DNA from 3 places in the Vreelandella neptunia genome. Region 3 is predicted to be linked to each of the others. Evidence: predicted binding sites of a transcription regulator. Region 3 holds the regulator's gene; each other region holds the start of a gene.
What was found. The regulator FNR, encoded in region 3, switches genes on or off when oxygen is low (the NO sensors DNR and NnrR bind a similar motif). The targets are predictions, from matches to a motif close to TTGATNTANATCAA.
Positions count from the first base shown of each region.

Region 1 (8,156 bases), 550 kb from region 3:
TGTCATCGAAATGCGCCTGGTGGGAATCTTCGGCACTGGTGACGGCGGCAGCGCCGCCCTCAGCCGCCACGGTATGGGATCGCATGGGGTAAACCTTGGACAGCAGCGCTATGCGCTGGGGAGTGCCCTGCTCCTTGGCCTGCTCGGCAGCCCCGATAGCAGCGCGCAAGCCTGCACCACCCCCACCAACAATGACGATATCGAAATCTCGCTGCTGCATGAAAAGCCCCTTCATTAGCCAAGTCAAAGGTGGTACTGGCGGCAATCTGCGCTGCCGTCTTGTGTCTTCGAACTTACCATACAAGAGGAAGGCCCTGTTCATTAGTCCAAAGGACTATTGATGTACATCAAGAAAGGAAGGAATCGAGCTAGCATCGCTTTTACCCTAGTGCTGCACCGCCTACTCTTCAAGTCACTCACTGCCGGGCAGACCACTGCCCACCAAGCAAAAAAAGAGCACACTACTAACACTGAAGAGAGGTGCTGCATGACGACCAATGCTCAACCCTCACCGCGATGGAAACTGTTAGCGCCGCTAGCAATCGCTATCATCGTCGCGCTAATACCCACCCCCCCGGGGCTTTCACCTCATGCGTGGTACTTTTTCGCCATTTTCCTCGGCTGTGTCGTTGGCCTTATTCTTGAACCGTTGCCGGGCGCAGTGGTGGGTCTGGTCGGCGTTACCCTGGTGGCACTGCTTTCCCGGTGGGTGCTGTTCTCGCCGGAGCAACTAGCGGCTGACGGATTTAATGCCGCGGGCCAAGCCTTTTCCTGGGCGGTGTCAGGCTTTACCAACTCCACCGTCTGGCTAATTTTCGGTGCCTTTATGTTTGCCCTGGGGTACGAAAAAACCGGGCTCGGGCGGCGGATATCGCTCTGGCTGGTCAAAGCCATGGGGAGGCGCACCTTGACCCTTGGCTACGCGGTGATGATTGCCGATGGCATTTTGGCGCCGTTTACGCCCTCGAATACCGCGCGCAGTGCGGGCACGATCTATCCCGTGATTCGCAATCTACCGCCGCTTTACGATTCGCACCCCAATGACCCCAGCATGAAGCGCATGGGTAGCTTTTTGATGTGGACCGCGTTGGCCTCGACCTGCGTAACCAGCTCGCTATTTTTGACCGCCCTGGCCCCCAACTTATTGGCTATCGCGCTCACCGAAAGCACCACTGGCATCCAAATCAACTGGGGACAGTGGTTTATGGCGGTCGTGCCGGTGGGCATCCTGCTGCTTCTGCTGGTGCCGCTGCTGAGCTACTGGCTATGCGCCCCCGAAGTGAAGGCAGGCGATGAAATTTCCGACTGGGCGGGAAAGGAGTTAACCAAGCTGGGGGCACTGACCCGCCATGAAATAATGTTGGTCGCTATGGTGGTCACCGCCCTGCTGCTGTGGATTTTTGCCGGCAGTGTTATCTCTGGTTCACTCGTGGGCCTAGTGGTGATCTGCGGCATGCTGTTAACCGGTATTGTGACCTGGAGCGATATTCTCGATAACCGAGCAGCCTGGAATACCTTTGTATGGTTTGCCACCCTGGTGGCACTAGCGGGCGGGCTTAGCCAAGTAGGCTTCGTTAACTGGTTTGGCAATGTGGTTGGCGGTCAGATAAGTCACTTCGACCCACTGGTGGCCATGGTGGCGCTAGTGGTCATTTTCTATCTACTGCACTACTTCTTTGCCAGCGTGACGGCCCACGTTACCGCCCTGCTGCCGGTGATTCTGGCCGCGGCATCAGGCATTGCCGGGCTGGATATGCAGATGTTTGTTCTGCTGCTGCTACCCACACTTGGCTTTATGGGCATCCTCACCCCCTACGGCACTGGCCCCAGCCCGGTTTACTACGGCAGCGGCTACCTGCCCAGCGCGCTCTTTTGGCGCTTAGGGGCGATCTTCGGGCTGCTCTTCCTGGTGGTTTGGCTGGTGATCGGCCTGCCCTGGTTAATGGTGATCAGCTGATCAGTGTTTTAGCCAAGCGTTGAGCTGCTGAGCAATCATCTCCGGTTGCTCAGCATGAAGATTGTGGCCCCCTTCCAGCGTGATATGGCACAGTCGCGGGGCCATCGTTGCTAGATAGGTAGCCAAAGAGTGGAACTTGGCATCCCGCTGCCCCGAAAAGTACCCCACCGGAAGCGTGGTATTTTCCAGCCACTGCCATAGCAAAGGCTGTTGACCCAAGGAAGTTGCTCGCAGCATGCTGGCGATGGCTGGCCCGTGATTCGCTAGCCGACGCTGAATCTGCCGAGCGCGCTGGGCGTCGGTTAAGTCGGCGAACACCGGCTGCTGGTACCAGTCGGCAAGTACGTTTTCCAATGGTTCCTGCTCGAAGCGTGTTGCCCAGTGCTCATCGTGAGCAATTCGGGCAGAGCGCTCACTGGCAGGCAGCCCTGGGTGGGCACTTTCCAGCCAGAGCGCATCCAGCCCCGGTGGCTGACGGCTGGCATGGTACAGCGCCAAGCGCCCGCCCAAGGAGTACCCCAGCAGGCAGTAACGGCGAACACCGTGAGTTATCAGCGTATCGCCCAGCCAGTGGTGAAAGGCCTCAAAAGAGCCTACCTGCACATGGTGATTCTGGCCGTGGCCGGGTAAATCCAGCGCGAGGCAGTGAATGCCTTCCAAGCCAGCGATGACCTCAACCCAGTCCTCAGCATCGCCCAGCAGGCCGTGGAGCAATACCAGAGTCGGCGCCTGCGTTTGAAGTTTACTGCCCACGCGGCTCCTCTCGAATCGCTGCGCCAAGATGCTTGAGATCATCGGCCACCTGCTGATGAGGTACGTTAATCTCAATCAGCGTAACGTCCGCCAGCAGGGCCTGAGTGTAGGCCGCTATAAAAGCATCCAGTGACTCTGGCGCGAAATAGCCAAGTCCAAACATCTTCGCCGCATGCTCGAAGTGCAAGCCGTGAGGCTGGCGATAATAACGCGCCAGCAGATCGCCTTCTTTAGGCACCGGCAGCATATGGAAAATACTGCCGCCATCGTTATTAAGGATAATCACCACCAGAGGTTGGGAGGCCTGTTTCAGCAGCGCCAAGCTATTGAGGTCATGGAGTGCGCTGGTATCTCCCAGCACAATGGTGGTGGGCTCCGAGCGTGTGCAACTGAGTCCAAAAGCGGTGGCAATTAAGCCATCAATCCCAGAAGCGCCGCGATTGGCCAATACCCGTAGCGGCGTTTGGCGATGCGTACCCAGCATATTCATTAGCCGCGCGGGTAGGCTGTTGCCTATAAATAACTGGCCTTCAGCCAACTGCGCTAAAAGGTGACAAACTCCCAGCTCTGAGAAGGCTGTACAGCGCTCTTCAACAAGCTGAGTAGTGCGTCGTTGGAGGCTAGCCAGCTGATGCCAGGGAGGCTGCTCAGGTATCGTTGGCAAATCATCTATAAAGCTGGCGGGCGAGCATATCAAACGGCGCTTAACGCAGTAGTCGGGATCCAGTCGCTGGGGCAACGAATCAACCAACCAGACATCCTGCCAGGGCTGCTGGGCAATAAATTGGCTTAATCGCTTGGAGATTAACCGGCCACCAAACTGTAGCAACACCTCGGCTTTGGCGAGCTCAGCGCTGAAACGCTCATCATGCAGCGCCAAGTCAAAATGGATTAGGTTGTGAGGGTCAAACCGAACCTGGCTCTGTATGTCGGCCAGCAGCGGCCAGCCCAACTGCTTGGATAGCTCAACAATCTGCAGCGCCTGCTGGGAATTATCAGAACTGTCTTCAATCCGGCCTACAACAATCAGGCCCCGCTGCTGGGCAAACGCTTTCCAATCGTCTTTGAAGGTTGGCATCGACGTGCTTATCGGCCAATCACTCCACGGCTTTGAAGTCATCAGCCAGCGCCCGAGCGGAGAGAGATATTCACTTGCATCCACCAAGCAGTTACCGGGATAAAGCGGTTCACGGTAACGGCAGTTAATGTGGATGGGCCCCGGTGTGCGGCGCTGCTGATCAACCGCTTGGTCAAGCGTGCTAAGTAAAAACGCTGCTTTTATCTCAGCATCCGGCGGCGGCAGATCGTGGTGAACAATGGTGTGGCGGGAGAACATATCCCGCTGGTCAATCGCCTGATTGCTGCCGTTATCCAGCAGCTCAATGGGGCGGTCGGCAGAGAGCACAATCAGCGGTACGCCGAGCAGCTTGGCTTCCACCACTGCCGGGTAAAGGTTGGCTACAGCGGTGCCTGAGGTAGTGATAATGACGACCGGGCGCTGACTGCCCCGGGCAGTACCGAGCGCCATAAACCCCAGCCCACGCTCATCAAAGTGGCAGTGGCAGCGCAGCCCGGCATGCTCGCTGGCCACCATGGTTAAAGGCGATGAACGAGAACCTGGCGCCAGTACTGCGACGCGCACGCCTAAGCGGTAGAGTTCTTCCAGCATCAGCGTCGCCCATACATGATTAAAAGTGGCGTACTCTTTCAAAAAACCACTCTTCGTAAAACCGTCCGATGTCAGTGCTGTCATCTACGTTATCCCATCCCAAGCAGCGACATAATGTCAGCAATTTTCGTATCCAGTTCGTGCCACTCCTCGTCTGGTTGGGAGCCTGCCACAATGCCTGCACCGGCATAAAGGCGAATCGCTTCTGGGCCGATATGGGCGCAGCGAATGGCCACGGCCAAATCGCTGCTGGTGTGGCTGATTCGGCCGAAAACGCCCGCATACCAGCCGCGTTGATGAAGCTCATGCTGGCGAATAAATGCCAGCGCCGACTTGCGGGGAACACCGCCTACCGCCGGGGTAGGCGGCAGCACTGCCAGCAACTGCTGGTCGGTGACGTCTCGGTGTAACTCGGCGTGAATCAGACGACGGATATGCTGCACCGAGCGCAGCTTAACAATATGCGCCTCGCCCATCTGGACTTGAGAAGAGAGCGGCTCAAGCTGGGTCAAAAGCTGCTGATAGACACACTGGTTTTCCAGACTGTTTTTCTTATCGGCAAGCAGTTCATCGGCAAGCGCTTGATCTTGTTGGGCATCCTGCCCACGACGCGTGGTACCCGCCAGCGCCTCGGTCATTAAATGCCGTCCTTCACGCTTGTAGAGCCGTTCCGGCGGACAGCCGATAAAGGCTTCCTGGGGGGTAAACTGGACGCCAAAGTGAAAACAGTCGGCGGCACCGGCCTGCCAGCGGGCTAGCAGCGCCCAAGGGCTAGGCGTTTCAGGGGTCGTCAGGCAGGTCTCCCGGGAAAGCACCACCTTGGGCGTATGCACTAGGTGGTCGGGGTTCGTCACCTGTCCCACCCAAGCCACCCACTCTTGTTGGCTAGGGCGATCTTCACGCTGGTAAACCAAAGGCTGCAGGCGAGGCAGCGGCTGCTCTGCTACCAACGCGTCTAAACAGGCATAAGCCTGGGTGATTTCGGCACCGGGGGAGCGGTCATCGAAACGTAGATTAAGTGATAGCGTCGCGCCACCTTGATGGCGTTTAAGCTCGATACGCGGCAGCAAAAAGTGGCAGGCTGGAAAGTGCTCCCACCCCGGCGTACCAGGGTCGAAGGCCATGCCGCCAAAATAGTTGGGCTGTTGGCCGCCTGCTTGAGCCAGCACAGCAAGATCCGCCTGCAGCGCCGCTAACGAATCAAACGCCTTAATCGCCCCCAACACCGCACACTCAACGGTGTTCGTATCACGCGCCTTCCAATAGAGGCGGGGATAAACGCTCTGCACGTTTAGCCACCCCATCAGGTTACCCACCTGGCAGGGGATAGTTAGGCGGATAAACCCTGTTTTATCGGTTTCACAAAGCGTATCAAGCTGATGCTTGAGGGCTTCAATAGGGTTAGATTGCATAGTTCGCCTGTTAGGCCAGCGTTTTCAATTACCTGCTAACGCCAGCTTGGTACGTTAAGCCTAGCTTCTTCTTTATATAAGGTAGCACCCACCGATCACCGCCAAGCCGCCCTGCATTGGCACCCGCCACCAGTAAAAAGAACGTCAGCGCAATCATCCATGGATTAGTGGACACCGTGCCTGCCATCAAAAACGACATGTTCATCATGATGGCAAAAAACGCAGCAAATGAGGTCAGTACACCAACGATCAACCCCAGGCCCACTAACACTTCTCCCAACGGTATAATGAAATTAATGACATCCGCATTGGGCAGCGCAAAATTCTCTAGAAAGGCAACATAGTTAGGGTAAACCGCGCTTCCCTCACGCATCACAGGGTTGGCAACAGCATTGCTTAAGAAGCCCTCGGCGTTAAAGCCGCCGGTCATTTTACCAATGCCCAAGGTTAGCCAGGTGATGCCTAAATAGAGCCGTAGAAGTAACCAAACTACCGCCATATATTTGTTATGTCTAAATAAGTCGCCAATCATCGCGTAAACTCCTACTCAAGGGTGCTTGCAGTGTGGGACAAGATGACGCGGCATATTTTGACTTAGATCTACTTTTCCACACTTAATCATACATTGCCGAATGTTTATTAAATGAAAATGGTCAACAGGAATATCAACGGAATGGGACAAAATAGTAAGCGCCGCCACTACCAAGCCTGGGTATTAGCCGCTCGCCCCCGAACGCTGCCGCTGGCGTGCGCTTCTATTTTGCTGGGCAGTGGGCTAGCAGCGAGTGTGGATGCTCTTAATATGACTGTACTTGTGCTGGCCCTGCTGACCGCCATTGCGCTACAGGTGCTGTCTAATTTAGCCAACGATTACGGTGATGCCGCATCGGGTGCCGATGACGAACAGCGTATAGGGCCTGCAAGAGCGGTCTCTTCTGGTTTGCTTACCGCGGAAAAGATGCGCACGGGAATGATCGTCGCGGCTACAGTTGCCGCGTTATTGGGGTTGTTACTGCTGGTCGCCGCGTTTGGGAATCAGTGGGGGCAGATTCTCATCTTCATTTTATTAGGGGCTGCCGCCCTGTTGGCAGCAGTGACCTATACCGTTGGGCTTGGCGGCACCCCTTACGGCTACCGAGGGTTTGGGGACATTGCGGTCTTTGTATTTTTTGGTCTGCTTGGCGTATTGGGCACCTACTATTTACATGTACAGCAGCTAAGCTGGCTGCCGTTTTTACCTGCCGCCGCCTGCGGCCTGCTGGCCACCGCCGTGCTCAATGTCAATAACGTACGCGATATCGAAAGCGATGCTCCTAACGGCAAGATCACCCTGGCGGTGCGGCTTGGCCGCACTAAGGCGATTAGCTACCACTGGGCGCTGCTGGGATTAGCGCTGCTGCTTACCTTGATCTATTTAGTTGCGCTGCCGGTGCCGTGGGTGGGATGGAGTTGCCTGCTGGTGACCAAACCACTGACTGATGCTGCAAAAACGCTAAGCCATACCCGTGATGGCGAGATGCTAACCAATATGCTGAAGAAGACGGCCATTTCAACGCTGCTTTACAGCGTGCTGCTCTCTATTGGCTTGGTGCTGTTTTAAAGTGCCCAAAGCGGGGCAACTACCCCGCTGACAACCTGCTTCGTTTAGCCGTGCCGCCTTACAGCACCACCTCATAACCTTCAAACTTAGGTGGGCCAAGATAAATACCTTCGGGTGACTTGGCATTGGCATGGGCCTTCCGGAACGCGTCTGACTTAGTCCAGGCGCGGAAGGCTTCTTCCGATTCCCACACGCTGTGGGAGATAAACACGGTGTGATCTTCCTGGCTTTCGCCCTGCAGCATCTTGAACTGTTTGAAGCCCGGCACTTCATCCAGGTGAGAGTCGCGGTTACGCCACACCTCTAAAAAATCCTCTTCACGGCCTGGGGCAATCCGAAAACGGTTCATGGCAATATACATCGTTACTCTCCTACGGGTTTGTTCCTGCAGAGTTGACCCTGCTGGGTTGGCCCTGTTGGGTTGATTTGGCAAACGGTAGCTTGATGGTAACGTCACATTTCAGTGGCGAATAGACTTAGCGGCGAATAGCTCTCAACCGTCAGGTATCAGTATTATTAATGGCTAAGGCACCTATCCAGGTCGTTTGGTTCAAACGCGATTTACGTATTCATGATCACGCGCCGCTTTCTAATGCAGCCGCGGCTGGCCCTGTGTTGCCCATATTCGCTATTGAGCCAGAGCAGTGGCAAGCGCCGGATAGTGCTCTGCGCCACTGGCAGTTTGCCGCTGACTCACTTGTCGATCTTTCTCACGCTCTGGAGACACTTGGCCTACCGCTGTGTATTTGGCAGGGCGATATTATC
Region 1 is NZ_CP140255.1:3,953,640-3,961,795, forward strand. Features, by position in the region: gene frdA (fumarate reductase (quinol) flavoprotein subunit) at 1-220, opposite strand, end outside; gene SR894_RS18340 (anion permease) at 488-1,957, shown strand; gene menH (2-succinyl-6-hydroxy-2,4-cyclohexadiene-1-carboxylate synthase) at 1,958-2,710, opposite strand; gene menD (2-succinyl-5-enolpyruvyl-6-hydroxy-3-cyclohexene-1-carboxylic-acid synthase) at 2,700-4,463, opposite strand; gene SR894_RS18355 (isochorismate synthase) at 4,469-5,791, opposite strand; gene SR894_RS18360 (DoxX family protein) at 5,820-6,323, opposite strand; gene SR894_RS18365 (1,4-dihydroxy-2-naphthoate polyprenyltransferase) at 6,465-7,391, shown strand; gene hmuQ (heme-degrading protein HmuQ) at 7,450-7,752, opposite strand; gene SR894_RS18375 (FAD-binding domain-containing protein) at 7,911-8,156, shown strand, end outside.
Region 1: a site for FNR is predicted at 6,381-6,394, ahead of SR894_RS18365 (1,4-dihydroxy-2-naphthoate polyprenyltransferase). Genes of this name have one in related genera too.

Region 2 (8,156 bases), 830 kb from region 3:
CCCCGGCCGGCGAGAAGATCCCTGTGGCGGCGTCCAATATGCCAGCAAACCTGGCATCCTCGTCGCGTTCGGCGATCTCGTCCCAGGGGGACACGCTCCAACGTACCGGTACCTGACCCAGCGGGATGGCCTCATCGGCGCCATCCAGATAGCCGGCGGCGGTGAAGACGCCACTCACTGGCGGGGTCTTGTCGTTGCCGATGCGAGCCACTCCCAGCGCTGGACTCACCTCCAGGCGATCCACCGTGCGGTAGCCGGCGAGCAGTCTCTCAGCGCTGATCTCGCCAATCTGCATAGGCAACCAGCCGGGCGTAAGATCGGTGCTGGCCTCAACGTCCAGCACCAGGCGCATGTCGCTACGTTCGACCAGGTTACGCACGGTGACGCCCTCCCCCAGATTGATCTCTCCTTCCCCAAGGCCGTAGCCCAGCAGCACCAGCCGGCTGCGCTCGCCGGCCTTGAGCGAGGCGGGCAGGCTGGCCAACACCGCAGGCTCGGACGCTTCGTGAGGCACCATTTCCACCATCATGCCAAAAGCCTCGTCATGGTCGTCGAAGATGCGCCCGCTGGGCTGTGCGCCGGAGAAATCCAGCACCTGCTTGAGATCACGGCCGTTGAGGTTAAGGCTGGCGCGCCACTCGTAGCCGGTATAAACGATGGCCTGGCCCTCGCCACTGAGCGGACGACCGCTAGTGAAAGCACCGTCCAGGCTAAGGGAGTAGGCATCCTCGCCTTCAGCGGCGTTAATCGTCACATCTGCGTAAAAGTCGCCTTCTCCGGGCCAGTACCCCCAGAGCTGCCAGTCGCCCTCAGGAGAGGTCAGCTCGGCCTGCTGCCATGCCTCCCAGGCGTCATTTTCGAGACTTTGAGTCTCGGCCAGCCAGGGAGCGATCTCGTTCAGGGCGAGATCGAACCAGTCACGATCCCGTGCCATGGCCTGGTACTCAATGGTCTGGAACTGGCCCACATGGAAGTGCACCAGACTCTCCCACTCTTCCAGGGGACGGCGCTGAAGTTGGGCGCGGCCGCCAGTATGGCAGCGGGCACACATTTCCTGATAGCTGGGATGGTCGAAAGACTCGATACGGTTGAGGCGTCGCTCGATCAGCTCACGTTGGGGCGCGCTCTCCTCAGGGGCCAGGCCGCGGGTATCGGCGAGGAACTTGACGATATCCCGGCGCGCCTCCAGGGGCAGCTCCAGGCCGTGCATGGTCTGCATGCGCGCGATCGTCATGTCCCAGCCTTCCGGGGTCTTGCGCTGTGCACTAATGCGGCTCCAGCTCTGGGGGCCACTTTGGGTCTGGTGGCAGGCTGAACAGTGCCTGTCGATAGCTTCGCTGCCAGCAGAGGCCAAGACGATGCTCGTAGGCAGCAGCAGGGCTAAGCTACAGAGTCCTATGGGAAGTGCATGTCTCATCACGGAGAGTTCTCCACGCATTATTATTGTCGTGATGTTCGTCTGCGGTTGTCTTCGTAGGCGAACATCGAAGGTATGTGCCAGTACCATTCAACCTGCATTGACCGCGCCGACTATCAACAACTTCTTTTTATTCATGTGGTTGGAGTGATTTGCTTGCCCGAGCCTTGTTAGATTCTCGGTTCGCAGGAGACCAGCGGTGCCCCAACTTGCAACAGTCGCGTATGGTCTTGAAACACTTTGCCTCTGCGAATTTGGTCATCATTGACCGTGGCGGCAGCCGAATTTTCCGGCCGACTCAGGTTTGAGACTTGCCTCTCAAGGGGGATGGGGTTATGGGGCTGCCGACCAGAGTGCACTAGCGGTGTCGTCTAGTGCGGCGTAGCGGCCCCAGGGGAACCAGACATTGATCCGGCCGTGTTTGTGGCAGTGAATCTCTTCAACTTCAGGGGCGACCACAAAAGCCGTTTGGGGCCATCGACCCATGGTTGGGTGTGGGGGATGGCCCGCCAGGGGAGGACGTGGTTGTGGTGGCGAGCCATACCAACAGCCTCGCCTTGCCACGCTATGCTAAGGTCTGCTGCTTGGGTTGAGTATCACCAGCCAGCAAGGTTGGACGATCAGCATCGAGTTCTGCCAGCGGTTCACAGGGCTCCAGGCTGTCCCGACAACGGCCCACTAAGCGCTGATACTCCTGGGTACCCTGCTGTTTCCAGGCGAACTCTTCATCACTCAGCGCGCGCTTAACCTTTGCGGGCGCCCCCATCACAAGCGACTGGGGCTCACACTCGAAGCCCGCCTTGACGAACGCTGCTGCCGCAACGATAGAGCGTTCAGCAATATTGGCGCCATCCATCACGACGGCGTTCATACCAACCATGGCATCACGCCCAATCACGCAGCCATGCAGTACCGCGCCATGGCCGATATGACCATCCTTCTCAACCTTGGTGACGCAGCCAGGGAAGCCGTGCATCACACAGGTATCCTGAAGGTTAGATCCCTCTTCCAGCACCAACCGCCCGAAATCACCACGCATCACCGCGCCGGGGCCTACATAACAGTTAGGGCCCACGATTACGTCGCCAATTAACACCGCAGTAGGATGGACATAGGCGGTCGGGTGTACCACCGGCGTCACCCCTTCAAGTCGATAGTAAGGCATAACACTCTCCGTTAGCTTGATTGGCCGTGTGGGGTGCTGCCCCCATCGCCCGCTCCTCGAACTGTTCGGCCCCTGCCCCATCAGTTGTGTAGCACCTAGGGGTATCGCACCGTTGCTGCACTGATTGCGTCATGGGGCGCTCCTGTGCTCAATCCATCTTGATACGCAATATTATCGAAGATTATATTTTACGTAACAAAACATCAAACACTTTACCTGTCACCGTCTATTGAAGAATTGGCACAACGCTATCTAAAAACTCGACGCACCCTGCTGTAAGTCAGTCTTTGACGACCTTGGTTCTTTTATACCATCGTCTAACCATTATCTTATATTCGTAAAAAATCATCACAAGTCATTGTTAGCAATGCATAAATTATCAAAAACAACAACAAGCGACACACTACATACACCCATTCAATATTGATGTGTATCAAAATAAATCTATACTCGGCAGAGATTCACCCTGTGCACCACAGGCCGAACGGGCGCTGGCGGGCACCGCCGATCGCGAAAAGGGCATGTGCCTTCCAATAAAAACGACCTGCCACTTTTCAAGGGCACTGACACAAGGACATTACCCATGAGCCAAGCGCCCCTGCTTTACAGCGTGGAAGACGGCGTCGCCTGTATTACCCTGAACCGCCCCGAAAGCTTGAACAGCTTCAATACCGAAATGCATGCCGAGATGCGCAAGGTGCTAAAAGCCGTGCGCCAGGACTCAAGCGTTCGCGCTTTGTTACTGACGGGCAACGGCCGAGGTTTCTGCGCCGGTCAGGATCTTTCCGACCGTAGCGTCGCGCCCGGCGAGCAGGCCCCCGACCTCGGCGAGTCGCTGGAGAAACGCTACAACCCTATGCTGCGTGCTCTCAAGGACATGCCGTTCCCCACCATTTGTGCGGTGAACGGTGTAGCAGCTGGCGCTGGGGCCAATATCGCCCTGGCCTGCGACATCGTCTTGGCGGCCCGATCGGCAAACTTCATTCAAGCCTTCTGTAAAATCGGTTTGATTCCAGACTCTGGCGGCACCTGGACATTGCCTAACTTAGTGGGCATGGCTCGCGCCAAGGGCCTGGCGATGCTGGGCGACAAGCTCCCCGCCGAAACCGCCGAACAGTGGGGCATGATCTGGCGCTGCGTCGACGATGAGGCGCTCCAAGAAGAGGCCATGAACATGGCGCGCCACCTGGCCACTCAACCCACCCGTGGCCTGGCACTGATTAAGCGCGCTCTGCATGCCAGCAGCGATAACAGTTTCAACGAACAGCTCGACCTGGAACGCGACCTTCAGCGGCTGGCCGGGCGCTCTGAAGATTACCGCGAAGGTGTCAGCGCTTTTATGGAAAAACGTCGCCCCACCTTTAAGGGAGAGTGATATGCCAGCCCTTCTCTCTACCGCCACTATAAGCATCATCAGCACAGGCGCCATTAATGCCTTGACCGATAGCCGTTTGGTTATCGAGGCTATCGTCGAGCACCTTGAGGCCCAACGTCAGGTGTTTGCTCGTCTCGAAGCTCTACACGAGGAAAGCTTTCATGCATGATTCCCAACTGACCCCGCAGCAATTGGCGGAAGCCTGCGCCGAGGCAATGTTTTCCCGCGACCATGCCAGCCAAGGGTTGGGGATGCGCATTACTCGCGTGGCTCCCGGCTTCGCCGAACTGACCATGACCGTGCGTCAGGACATGGTGCAGGGGCACGGCAACTGCCATGGCGGATTTCTGTTTGCCCTGGCTGACTCAGCCTTCGCGTTTGCCTGCAACAGCTACGACGAAGCCACAGTAGCTTCCGGTTGCAGTATCGACTATCTCGGCCCCGGCCAGTTGGGCGACGAGATCACCGCCACCGCCGAAGAGCGCAGCCGCCGCGGGCGTACCGGCATTTACGACATTACGTTGCGCAATCAGCACGGCGATACCGTTGCCTTGTTCCGCGGGCGTTCCTACAAAATTCGCGGCAGCGTACGCCGCCTGGAAGACACCGCTGCTGGCGATAAACAATGAAAGACGCGCTGATCATTGAGCGCTTATAAGCCCATTACTAAAGCCATTTCATCGCCCATGGCGCATTTAGAAACTAGTCCAATAACAACTAGCTTGATCGGAGACCCCTGATGAATCAGCCCGCAACGCGTATCGACACTGCGACTCTCGATCCCCTGGAAACCGCCAGCGTCGACGAGCTGCGCGCCACTCAGGTCAAGCGCCTGAAGTGGAGCCTGAAGCACGCCTACGACAATGTGCCCTTCTACCGCCAGTCTTTCGCCAAGGCTGGGGTGCATCCCGACGATATCCAGACGCTAGCGGATCTCGCCAAACTGCCTTTTACCACCAAGGCAGATTTGCGCGACAACTACCCGTTCGGCATGTTGGCCACGCCGATGAGCGAGATCGTTCGCATCCATGCCTCCAGCGGCACCACCGGGCAACCGACGGTGGTGGGCTACACCCAGAGCGATATTGATGTGTGGTCTGATGTGATGGCACGCTCGATCCGCGCCGCCGGCGGCAGCCGCAACGACAAGGTGCATGTGGCCTACGGTTACGGCCTGTTCACCGGCGGTCTGGGTGCCCATTACGGCGCCGAGCGCCTGGGCTGCGCGGTGATCCCCATGTCGGGTGGCCAGACCGAGAAACAGGTGCAGTTGATCCGTGATTTCGAGCCGGACATCATCATGGTCACTCCCTCGTATATGCTCAATATCGCGGACGAGATGGAGCGCCAGGGCATCGATCCCCACACACTGCCGCTGCGTACCGGCATTTTCGGTGCCGAACCCTGGACCGACAGCATGCGTACTGCTCTTGAGAAGCGCCTGGGTATCGACGCATTGGATATCTATGGCCTGTCGGAAGTAATGGGGCCCGGCGTGGGCATGGAGTGCCTGGAAACAAAAGATGGCCCGACTATCTGGGAAGACCACTTCTATCCTGAGATCATCGACCCGGTCAGCGGTGACGTCTTGCCAGATGGCGAATATGGCGAGCTGGTGTTCACCACCTTGACCAAAGAAGGCCTACCGGTGATTCGCTACCGCACCCGTGACCTGACCCGCCTGCTGCCGGGCACCGCGCGCCCTATGCGACGCATCGACAAGATCACTGGCCGCAGCGACGACATGCTGATCATTCGCGGAGTGAACGTGTTCCCCACCCAGATCGAAGAACAACTGCTCAAGATCGCGTCGCTTTCTCCCCACTACGAGATCGAAGTCAGCCGCCAAGGCAATATGGACATGGTGCTTGTTCGTGTAGAGGCAAATCATCATGACATCGCCCGCGACCCCGTAGTTTGTGAAGAAGCCGCGCTACAGCTCCAGCATGCCATCAAAACGCACATTGGTATCAGCACCCAGGTCGAGGTGTGCCCAGTAGAAAGTGTTATGCGTTCGATGGGTAAGGCCAGGCGTGTAAAAGATCTTCGCTGATTCAGCCTCTCTAGCGCCTTGCCGCCGTTTAGCGCCCCCCTCTTGTCAGACAAAGCCCTTTAAAGAACTCCTTTAAGGGGGCTTTTTTGCCCTCAAACAGTCATCTCTGGCTAGAGAACGCGACACATTAAGAATCACTTATTCCTAGCCAATTTTCCCTTATAAATCAATAGTCTTAGATTTATATACTATCACAAAGTCTTAAAGTGACACACAAAAATACTTATTGATAAAATATTTCGTGTCACTATACTTTAGGGAAGATAAGCCACACTCCCTGATATGCCGACGCCGCGGAGGTATCTATGTACGCGCAGCTCGTTGAAACCGGTTCTAACAAACTCAAAACGCTTGATGAGATGAGCCCTGAGGAACGCCAGTTCCAGGAGCGCATCAATGATGAAATTAAAATAGAACCCAAGAACTGGATGCCGGACGCCTACCGCAAGACCTTGATCCGCCAGATCTCGCAACACGCCCACTCAGAAATCGTCGGTATGCTGCCGGAAGGCAACTGGCTGACACGGGCACCAACCCTCAAGCGCAAGCTGCAGCTAATGGCCAAAATTCAGGATGAGGCAGGTCACGGTCTGTACCTCTATAGCGCTATGGAAACCCTGGGTGCCGACCGCGACGAAGAGATCGACAAGCTTCACGACGGCCGCGCCAAGTACTCCAGCATCTTCAATTACCCAACGCTCAATTGGGCTGATATGGGCACCATCGGCTGGCTGGTTGATGGCGCTGCCATCGTCAATCAGGTACCGCTACAGCGCACCTCTTACGGCCCCTATGCACGTGCCATGATTCGTGTGTGCAAGGAAGAGAGCTTCCACCAGCGCCAGGGGTATCAGATTCTGCTGACCATGATGCAAGAGGGCACCGACGACCAGAAAGCCATGGTGCAGGACTCCATTAACCGCTTCTGGTGGCCCTCGCTAATGATGTTCGGGCCATCCGACGAAAATTCTCCCAACAGCGCTCAGTCGATGGCCTGGAAGATCAAACGCCATAGCAACGATGAGCTGCGCCAGCGCTTCCTCGACCAAACCGTACCGCAGCTGGAGCTGCTGGGCTGCACCGCCCCTGATCCGGATCTCAAATATAACCAAGAGACCGGCCACTACGAGTTCGGTGAAATCGATTGGCAAGAGTTCTTCGATGTGGTCAAGGGCAACGGCCCCTGCAACCGCGAGCGTGTAGAGGCACGCCGTAACGCCATCGATAACGGTGCCTGGGTACGTGAAGCTGCCGTGGCTCATGCCGCCAAACGTCAACGCCGAGCGGCCTGATTCTTAAGACCTGATTTTTGATTCTTAAAACAATCGAGAGCCCTGCGACACGGGGCTCCTTTGACCACAGAGGCTTTCCTCATGGCTGATTGGCCCCTCTTCGAAGTTTTTATACGCAGCAAGCACGGCCTTAATCACAAGCACGTTGGTAGCGTACACGCCGCCGATCGCCGCATGGCCATTGAAAACGCCCGCGAGCTGTACACCCGTCGCAATGAAGGGGTGAGCATCTGGGTGGTTCCGGCCAGCGAAATCACCGCCTCTTCTCCCGACGAGAAAGAGGCGCTGTTTGACCCGTCTAACGACAAGGTCTATCGCCACGCATCCTTCTACAAACTGCCGAAAGAAGTCGGCCACATGTAAGGGAGGCAGCAATGCAAAACATATCTCATCAAAGCGCGGCTCATCGAAGCTCGGCTCAGAAAAACACAGCTCAAAAAACACACCCCCCGTTGATCGATTACCTGCTACGCCTTGGCGATAACGACTTGGTACTCGGCCAGCGCCACGCACAACTGTGCGGCAAGGCACCCGCGCTGGAAGAGGAACTGGCCTTAATGAACGTGGGCCTCGACCTCTTCGGTCAGGCCCGCAACTGGCTGGGCTATGCTGCTGAACTGGAAGGCCAGGGCCATGATGCCGACTATTTAGCCTTTCGCCGCGATGCCCAGGATTTTCGCAACCTGTTGCTCGTTGAACAGCCCAACGGTGACTTCGCCGACATCATGGGGCGCCAGTTCCTGTTCGATGCATGGCACGTCCACCTGCTTGACAGCCTGTCTCACTCCAGCGACCCCCGCATTGCTGAAGTGGCCGCCAAGTCGCTTAAGGAAGCAACGTACCACCTACGTCGC
Region 2 is NZ_CP140255.1:4,239,460-4,247,615, forward strand. Features, by position in the region: gene peaA (quinohemoprotein amine dehydrogenase subunit alpha) at 1-1,417, opposite strand, end outside; gene paaY (phenylacetic acid degradation protein PaaY) at 1,983-2,582, opposite strand; gene paaG (2-(1,2-epoxy-1,2-dihydrophenyl)acetyl-CoA isomerase PaaG) at 3,166-3,957, shown strand; gene SR894_RS19520 (3-hydroxyacyl-CoA dehydrogenase NAD-binding domain-containing protein) at 3,959-4,126, shown strand; gene paaI (hydroxyphenylacetyl-CoA thioesterase PaaI) at 4,119-4,586, shown strand; gene paaK (phenylacetate--CoA ligase PaaK) at 4,697-6,010, shown strand; gene paaA (1,2-phenylacetyl-CoA epoxidase subunit PaaA) at 6,316-7,302, shown strand; gene paaB (1,2-phenylacetyl-CoA epoxidase subunit PaaB) at 7,384-7,665, shown strand; gene paaC (1,2-phenylacetyl-CoA epoxidase subunit PaaC) at 7,677-8,156, shown strand, end outside.
Region 2: a site for FNR is predicted at 3,006-3,019, ahead of paaG (2-(1,2-epoxy-1,2-dihydrophenyl)acetyl-CoA isomerase PaaG). Genes of this name have one in related genera too.

Region 3 (8,156 bases):
CTCGTCCATTATGTTTAGCATTACTTTTGCCGTTATGTCGGTTAAGAGCTTCGATGGCATGGTTGTTCAGGAGGATTATTACAAGCATGGTAAAGCCATCAATATGGTACTTGCCAAGCAAGACCGTGCCCGAGAGTTAAACCTAAGCGCAGATTTACGCCTTGATCCGCTTACCAGCGACATTGTGATTGATTTAAGCGGCGATGCGCGACCGGACAGACTTTATTTAGATCTTATCTTCCCGACCGAAGATGACCGTGATCAATCCTTTGTACTTGAGCATGTCCGCGATGGGCGCTATATCACCCAAGGCCCTGACAACCTGCGTTACCGCTGGTATCTACAGATTCAACCCGCGCTGGAAAATGCCGATTGGCGCCTTACCGGTGAGGCTACGTTCCCCGATGAAAACAGCGTCGCGCTAATGCCAGGAGGGCGTACAGAAAGCGAATGAGCGATGTAACGGATGTAACGACTCCTGCGCCCTGCTATCACTGTGGTAACCCGGTGCCCGCTGGGGCTCCCTGGTCGATTACCCTTGATGATCATGCCCATCCGCTCTGCTGCCCTGGCTGCGAGGCAGTGGCTCATGCCATCGTCGACGGTGGTTTAGAAAGTTACTACCGCTACCGCACCGAACTGCCCGAACGTCCGGATGAGCGCCAGGCTGCCAAGGCCGATACCTGGTCGGTGTTTGACGACCCCGGCCTGCAGGCGCAGTTTGTTCACCCCGACGGCGATGAGGGCAATGTCAAAGCGACCCTCGCCATCGAAGGCATTACCTGTGCCGCCTGTGCCTGGCTGATCGAACACCGTTTAAATGCTTTAACAGGGATTGCCTCCAGCGCGGTGAATTTAACCCACCACCGCCTGCGAGTGAGCTGGGATCCCCAGCAATTGAAACTCTCGCAACTACTGGCAGAACTGGCCGCCATTGGCTACGACGCCCAGCCCTACGAGCCAGATCAGGCTCAGACGCGCATGCAGCATGAAGAGCGTATGAACGTGCGTCGGCTGATCATCGCCGCTGTCGGCATGATGCAGGTGATGATGTTCTCTATCCCGATCTATGTCTCCGGCCCCGGTGAAATCAGCGACGACTTCTACGCGCTGTTTCACTGGCTCTCCTTTGCCCTGGCCACACCGGTGGTGTTTTTTTCCGCCCAGCCGTTTTTCCGCAACGCCCTGCGCGACCTGCGCACCGGCGTACTGGGCATGGACGTACCGGTCTCGTTAGCCATTGGTGGCGCTTATCTTGCTAGCAGCTATGCCGTGCTATTCGACGTCGGCGAGGTCTATTTTGACTCGGTGGCCATGTTCACCTTTTTTTTGCTGTTTGGCCGCTACGTGGAAGGCCGTGCCAGACGCCGCAGCGGGCATAGCGGCAATGCGCTGAGCGGCGTGCTGCCAATTTCGGCCACGCGATTAGAAAGCGATGGCAGCGAGCGTATTCTGCCCGCCAGCGAACTCTCTCCCGGTGATCGCGTATTGATCAAGCCCGGTCATGACGTGCCCGCAGATGGCATCATTGAGGAGGGCGAATCGAGCCTGGACGAATCGATGTTGACCGGTGAATACCTACCGATAACCCGCCGAGTGGGCGACCCGATTACCGGCGGTAGCCAAAACATGGAAAACCCACTGGTCATCAGGGTGACCCACGCCGGGCGCGATGCCCGTGTCGCGGGTATCGTCGATCTTACCGACCGTGCCTTTGCCAGCCGCCCTAGGCTTGCCCAGATGGCTGCGCGTATGGCGCACCTATTCGTGCTGCGCCTGCTAGTGGTCACAGCCTGCGTGACTATCGCCTGGTGGTTTATCGACCCCTCACGGATGCTCTGGGTGCTACTTTCGGTGCTGGTGGTAACCTGCCCCTGCGCGCTGGCGCTGGCCACCCCAGCAGCACTGACCGCCGGTCACGGCCAACTGCGTAAGCGCGGCGTATTGATCACCCGCGCCGATGCTATGGAGACGCTCTCTAACGTGACCCGGGTGATCTTTGATAAAACCGGCACCCTAACCCGCGGCGAAATGCACCTTACCCAAATCCAGCCCTTTGGTGAATTAACCGCCGAGCGTGCACGGGCCATTGCCGCCGCCCTTGAAGCCCACTCGGAACACCCGATCGCCCGCGCCTTTCGGCCATTCCGGGAGGCTACCCTGCAAGCCAAAGATATTCACAGCCACACAGGGCAAGGGCTAGAAGGGAGCCTAAACGGCGCTCGTTGGCGGTTGGGCAAGCCCAGGTTTGCAATAAATGGCGCAATGGATAGCGCAATAAATGGCGCCGTGGATGACGTCATAGCGGCGCCTGCCAAAGGCCAGTGGCTGCTGCTTAGCGAAAACGGTGCGCCCCGCGCCTGGTTCGGCTTGCACGACGGCGTCCGCGATGACGCTGCGGCAACGATCAAAGCCCTCCAGGCCCTGGGGTTAAGCGTTGAGCTGCTCTCTGGCGATACCCAGGATGCCGTGGAAAGCTTGGCCAACCAACTTGATATTGCCACCTGGCATGCGGGCACCAGCCCGGAAGGCAAGCTAGCCCGGATAAAAGAGCTCCAAGCCGCAGGCGAAACCGTGGTGATGATTGGTGACGGCATTAACGACGTGCCGGTGTTAGCCGGAGCCGATGTGGCGATTGCCATGAATGGCGCAACTGACCTAGCCCGCACCCGCGCGGACGCGGTACTACTCAGCCCGCGCCTGATGCGAATTTTTGAGGCTATCGAGATTTCCCGCGCCACCCGGCGTATCATGCGCCAGAATATGATTTGGTCAGTGTGTTACAACTTTTCGGCGCTGCCGCTGGCAGCAATGGGGCTGGTGCCGCCCTGGCTAGCCGCGATTGGTATGTCGCTTAGTTCGTTAGTGGTAGTGGGTAATGCGCTGCGACTGTCTCGCTGGCGCACCCAGCCCGCGCCAGCGCTCGACACTTCAACACCGGTAACCGCATGACGATTCTATACCTGCTCATTCCACTCTCGCTGATTTTGCTCGGCCTGGCCGTCTGGGCGTTTTTCTGGGCGGTGAAAAATGATCAGTTCGACGACTTAGAAGGTCCGGCGCACCGGATTCTATTTGATGAGGATGAAAACGACCTCAGCCCCGAGCAGCGCCGCCAGCGTCAGCAAACCAAGCAAAAAAACGCTGCGCCAGCCGATGCAAACTCACCCGACGACCCAGAGCCCCGTTCATGAATCCGACGGGGCTCGATCTGCCGCCGCTCATGGCGGCGTTTGTGTTCGGCTTGATGGGTGGCGCCCACTGTATCGGCATGTGTGGCGGCATTATGAGTGCGCTCACCTTTGCAGTACCCCCTAGCATGCGCCACCCGGCACGCATGGGGGGCCTGCTGCTCAGCTATAACGCAGGCCGTATTATTAGCTATATGAGCGCAGGCGCGCTGGTGGCGCTGCTAGGCACGCTGTTTTCCCTTTCTGCTACGGCACGCCTGCTGCTGCAGATATTTGCCGCGCTGATGCTGATCTTAATGGCACTGTATATCGCCAACTGGTGGAAAGGGCTGCTCAAAATTGAGGCCGTAGGCCGCCGCCTATGGCGCTTTATTGAGCCCGTGGGGCGTCGCTTAATGCCCGTGGTGCACCTTCCCCAAGCCTTTGCCCTGGGGGCACTCTGGGGCTGGCTCCCCTGTGGTTTGGTCTACTCCATGCTGGCCTGGAGCCTGGCGATTGCCGACCCGCTTCAGGGCGCGCTACTCATGGGCGCCTTTGGGCTTGGCACCCTGCCTGCACTACTTGCCACTGGCCTCGCTGCCCGCCAACTCAGTCATTTGATACGTCACCCCGCGACCCGCAGTGTGGCAGCGCTGACAATTATCGCTTTTGCGCTGTGGCAGCTGTGGACACTCACCGCACACAATCTCTAATAGCATGACGTGGCTCAACCTTTACGCCTTCGTCGCGGGTTAGGCTAGCGGCATTTCCTAACGTCGGAGCGCCCCTTCATGCCCGTTCATGCCCCCGCTGCATTGCCTCTTGCACCCGCAGCTGCCGCAGCCCCTATGCAGCCGGTGTGGGATGAAGCGTTACTGCGCCGCTACGACACCAGCGGCCCACGCTACACCTCCTACCCCACGGCACTGTCGTTTCACGAGCAATTTACCCCTAGCAACCTGACCCAGGCGCTGGAGCGTAGCAATGCCAGCAAGCGATCGCTCTCGCTGTATGTTCACGTGCCCTTCTGCCGCAAAATCTGCTTCTACTGCGCGTGTAATAAAATCGCAACCAAAAACACCGCCCTGGCCGAGCCCTATATAGCCCGGCTTGACCGTGAAATGGTGCTGACCGCACGCCACTTGGATACATCACGACCGGTGGAGCAGCTGCATTGGGGCGGCGGTACGCCGACGTTTCTCAGCTTGAACCAGATGGGCGACCTGATTGATCGCCTGGATGCCCGCTTTGGCCTTTCGTCGTCGACTGATCGCGATTACGCGATTGAAATAGATCCTCGCGAAGCGGATGTGTTTACGCTGCGCCATCTCGAATCCCTCGGCTTTAATCGCATTAGCCTGGGCGTGCAGGATTTAAACCCTCTGGTGCAGAAAGCGATTAATCGCATTCAACCTCGGGTACTTACCGAAACGCTGATGGATGAGGCGCATCGTTTGGGCTTTCGCTCGCTCAATCTCGATCTAATTTACGGTTTGCCATTTCAGACTGAAAAAAGCTTTGCCGACACGCTACGCCAGGTGATCGAGCTCAACCCGGCGCGCCTTTCAGTGTTTAATTACGCACATATGCCCGAGCGCTTTGCCCCGCAGCGGCGTATTAATGTCGATGACTTGCCGGGTGGCGATGAGAAACTGGCGATTCTGCGCACCACCATCGAAATGCTCACCGCAGCAGGCTATGTGCATATTGGTATGGATCACTTTGCCCGACCTGACGATAGCTTGGCTATTGCTCAGCGCGAAGGCTCGCTACAGCGTAACTTTCAAGGCTACTCCAGCCACGCTCAGTGCGACTTAATCGGGCTTGGCGTTTCGGCGATTTCACGCATTGATGACGTCTATGCGCAGAACCCGAGCGATCTGGCAAGCTACGAAGCGGCGCTGGATAAGGGTCAACTCGCTACCGGGCGTGGCGTGCGGTTGAGTGATGACGACCTGATCCGGCGGGACGTGATTGAGCGGCTGATGTGCGATATGGGCATTGACCTGGCCGCCGTTAGCCAACGCTGGAACATCGATGCCCCCCGCTACTTTGCGCCAGCGCTTGAGCGCCTGCAGAGCGCCGAGCAGGATGGCCTGCTGACCCGCAGCGGCGACCAGCTTAACGCCACGCCGATGGGGCAGCTGCTGATTCGCCATATAGCGATGGCGTTCGATGCTCACCTGGCGCAGCAAACGGGCCAACGTTACTCAAAGATTGTTTAATCATCTTTAAGCAGGCATGCTAAAGCGACTACAATAGGTAAGGCTTTTCTAATTGATAAGCGGGATTCTCTCAAGGAGCAAAGCATGTTGGAACCCATGAGCCGTCGGCGCTCGCTACTCCATGAAGCTCGCTGCCAAACCTGCAGTTTGAGTTCACTGTGCCTGCCACTTGCCCTTGAGCTGGACGACGTGGGGCAGTTTGACGCCATTATTCGTCGTCGCGCGCCGCTGAAAAAAGGCGAACCGCTGTTTCGTCAGGGCGACGCCTTTACCAGCGTTTACGCTGTACGTTCGGGCAGTTTGAAGCAGACCAGCGCTGAAGGTAACGGCAGCGAACAGCTAACCAATTTCTACCTACCCAGTGAGCTGGTGGGACTGGATGGCATTGACGAAGAGCACTACCCCGGTAGCGTTATCGCCCTGGAAACCACCACCGTCTGTGAGATTCCTTTTGACCGCCTGGACTTACTCTCAGAAGAGTTGCCCGAACTGCGGGGCCAGCTGTATCGGAGCATGAGCAAAGAGTTGCGCGATGACCGACGCATGATGCGCCTACTCTCGCGCAAAACCGCCGATCAGCGGCTGGCCACCTTTTTGATTACCCTTTCGGACCGTTTTCGTCGCAGAGGCTATTCGCCTTACAGCTTTCGCCTCTCAATGCCCAGGGCTGATATCGGCAACTATCTGGGCCTCGCGGTTGAAACGGTCAGCCGCATACTAAGCCGCTTTCAGCAACAGAATGTGGTGGCGGTCTCCGGGCGAGAGGTCAACATTCTCGATATGCAGCGTTTGATTACCCTCGCCGAAGAGGAAGAGCAAACGGTTAGCTGACGTTATAGGCCTGGATGCGCCCTGCCAGCAGCTCTGCCTGCTTGGCCTCTAGACCTTCAAAATCGAAAAGGTTGCGGTCAGCCAACTGGGAAGGGGCAATGTTGGTGACGGCCTTGAACATGCTTTCCAGACGGCCAGGAAACTTTTTGTCCCACTCGGCGAGCATCTCTTTCACCACCTGGCGCTGCATATTAGGCTGTGAGCCGCAAAGATTGCAGGGGATAATCGGAAACGCCATCAGCCGCGAAAACTCGGCGATATCAGCCTCTTTGCAGTAGGCCAAGGGCCGAATAACGATATTTTTACCATCATCGGATAACAGCTTTGGCGGCATCGCTTTTAGATTGCCGCCAAAAAACATATTGAGAAACAGCGTTTCGAGAATATCTTCCCGGTGATGACCCAGGGCAATCTTATTGGCGCCTATCTCTTCAGCGAAACCATATAGCGAGCCGCGCCGCAGCCGTGAACAGAGCGCGCAGGTGGTTTTACCTTCGGGGGTTTTCTCTTTCACCACCGAGTAAGTATCGCGCTCGACAATGTGGTACTCCACGCCCTGCTTATCCAGATAAGCGGGCAGTACGTGTTCGGGAAAGCCCGGCTGTTTTTGATCCAGGTTGACCGCTACCAGCGAGAAATTGACCGGCGCATTGCGCTGCAAATTGCGCAAAATCTCCAGCATGGTGTAGCTGTCTTTTCCACCGGAGAGGCAGACCATCACGCGATCGCCTTCACTGATCATTTGGTAATCAATGATCGCATTGCCCACTTCTCGGCGCAGACGCTTTTGCAGCTTGTTAAATTCACGCTTCTGCTTCGCATCAGCCAGCTCAGGCTGGTCGTGCTCAGCGTCAGCTGGGGTGGCTCCAACCGTATTAAGGTGAGCAGGATCAAAGTGATCAAGAGTTTGCATGGTATAAGCACTGCCGAGGGTAGAAGGCGTGAGATAAAAAAGTAATAACTATTCTAACAACACTCACCGCCTGACCCAACTAATCAGACGTAGCCACACAAGATATCGCAATTGAAAATGACTATTTTGAACGCTGTACCATATCTCGGTGCGAGGGTAGCTTGGAGCGAGGGTCTTTTGTCATGGATGACAAAAGTAGCGCCCAGGGAGGGGTTCACAGCGCCCTCGCGGAAAGCTGCCCTCGCCACGATGAAGGAGACTACTATGCCACCTCCGCCATAATACGCTGCAGGCGCATATACAGCAGTGCGCTGGCGGTGGCCTCTCCAAGCACACTCTGCACGTCTATGGCGGGCACTTGCCAACACGCCAACGCCTGGGCGAAGCTGCTGGGCGCCTCGACCTCCGGGTGCAAACGCCGTAGCTGGCGCTGATGCAGTTTTGCCACATCGACCTGGGCGTTGGGCAGAGCAAAATTCAGCCGCTTAGTGAGAAGTGCATTTAACGCCCCGATGCGCTTCTCCAACTGCCAGCCAACGATGGGACGATTGCCGATAAATTCCACTAACGCGCCCAAGTTATCACTGCTTGGCGGCAGCACCGCCCCCGCCTCGCATAGCAAGTGATGACGGCGCAGCGTTGCACTTTCGGGCTGCTTCGTGCTGCCCAAGGTGATTACAAAGGCACGACTGGTATGCACCTGCTGCTGGCTCAGTACCACTGCTGCCAAGCTAATGATCGGTACGCAGGCCGTGGGAGTGACGGTGCAGGCAAGCGCCACCAGCTCCTCCCCCATATAGGGCTGAAACAGCCAGGCGTAGGGGGATTCTGCACAGCGTCGCCGGTCGCTTTCGCGACGTAGCAGGGTACGCAGAGAGCCGCTAAATAGCGCCACATGTCGATCTAACAGCCGCATTCCGCTCACGAATACTCCAAATGGTAACGATGGGAAAGCCGCTGCTTAAAGTCTTTGACAATATGCATCGCTTCACGCAAAAGATCGCGCTCCAGGGAAGA
Region 3 is NZ_CP140255.1:3,404,547-3,412,702, forward strand. Features, by position in the region: gene SR894_RS15895 (FixH family protein) at 1-454, shown strand, start outside; gene SR894_RS15900 (heavy metal translocating P-type ATPase) at 451-2,952, shown strand; gene ccoS (cbb3-type cytochrome oxidase assembly protein CcoS) at 2,949-3,194, shown strand; gene SR894_RS15910 (sulfite exporter TauE/SafE family protein) at 3,191-3,883, shown strand; gene hemN (oxygen-independent coproporphyrinogen III oxidase) at 3,962-5,395, shown strand; gene fnr (fumarate/nitrate reduction transcriptional regulator Fnr) at 5,480-6,226, shown strand; gene ttcA (tRNA 2-thiocytidine(32) synthetase TtcA) at 6,219-7,139, opposite strand; gene SR894_RS15930 (3'-5' exonuclease family protein) at 7,402-8,055, opposite strand; gene SR894_RS15935 (DUF294 nucleotidyltransferase-like domain-containing protein) at 8,061-8,156, opposite strand, start outside.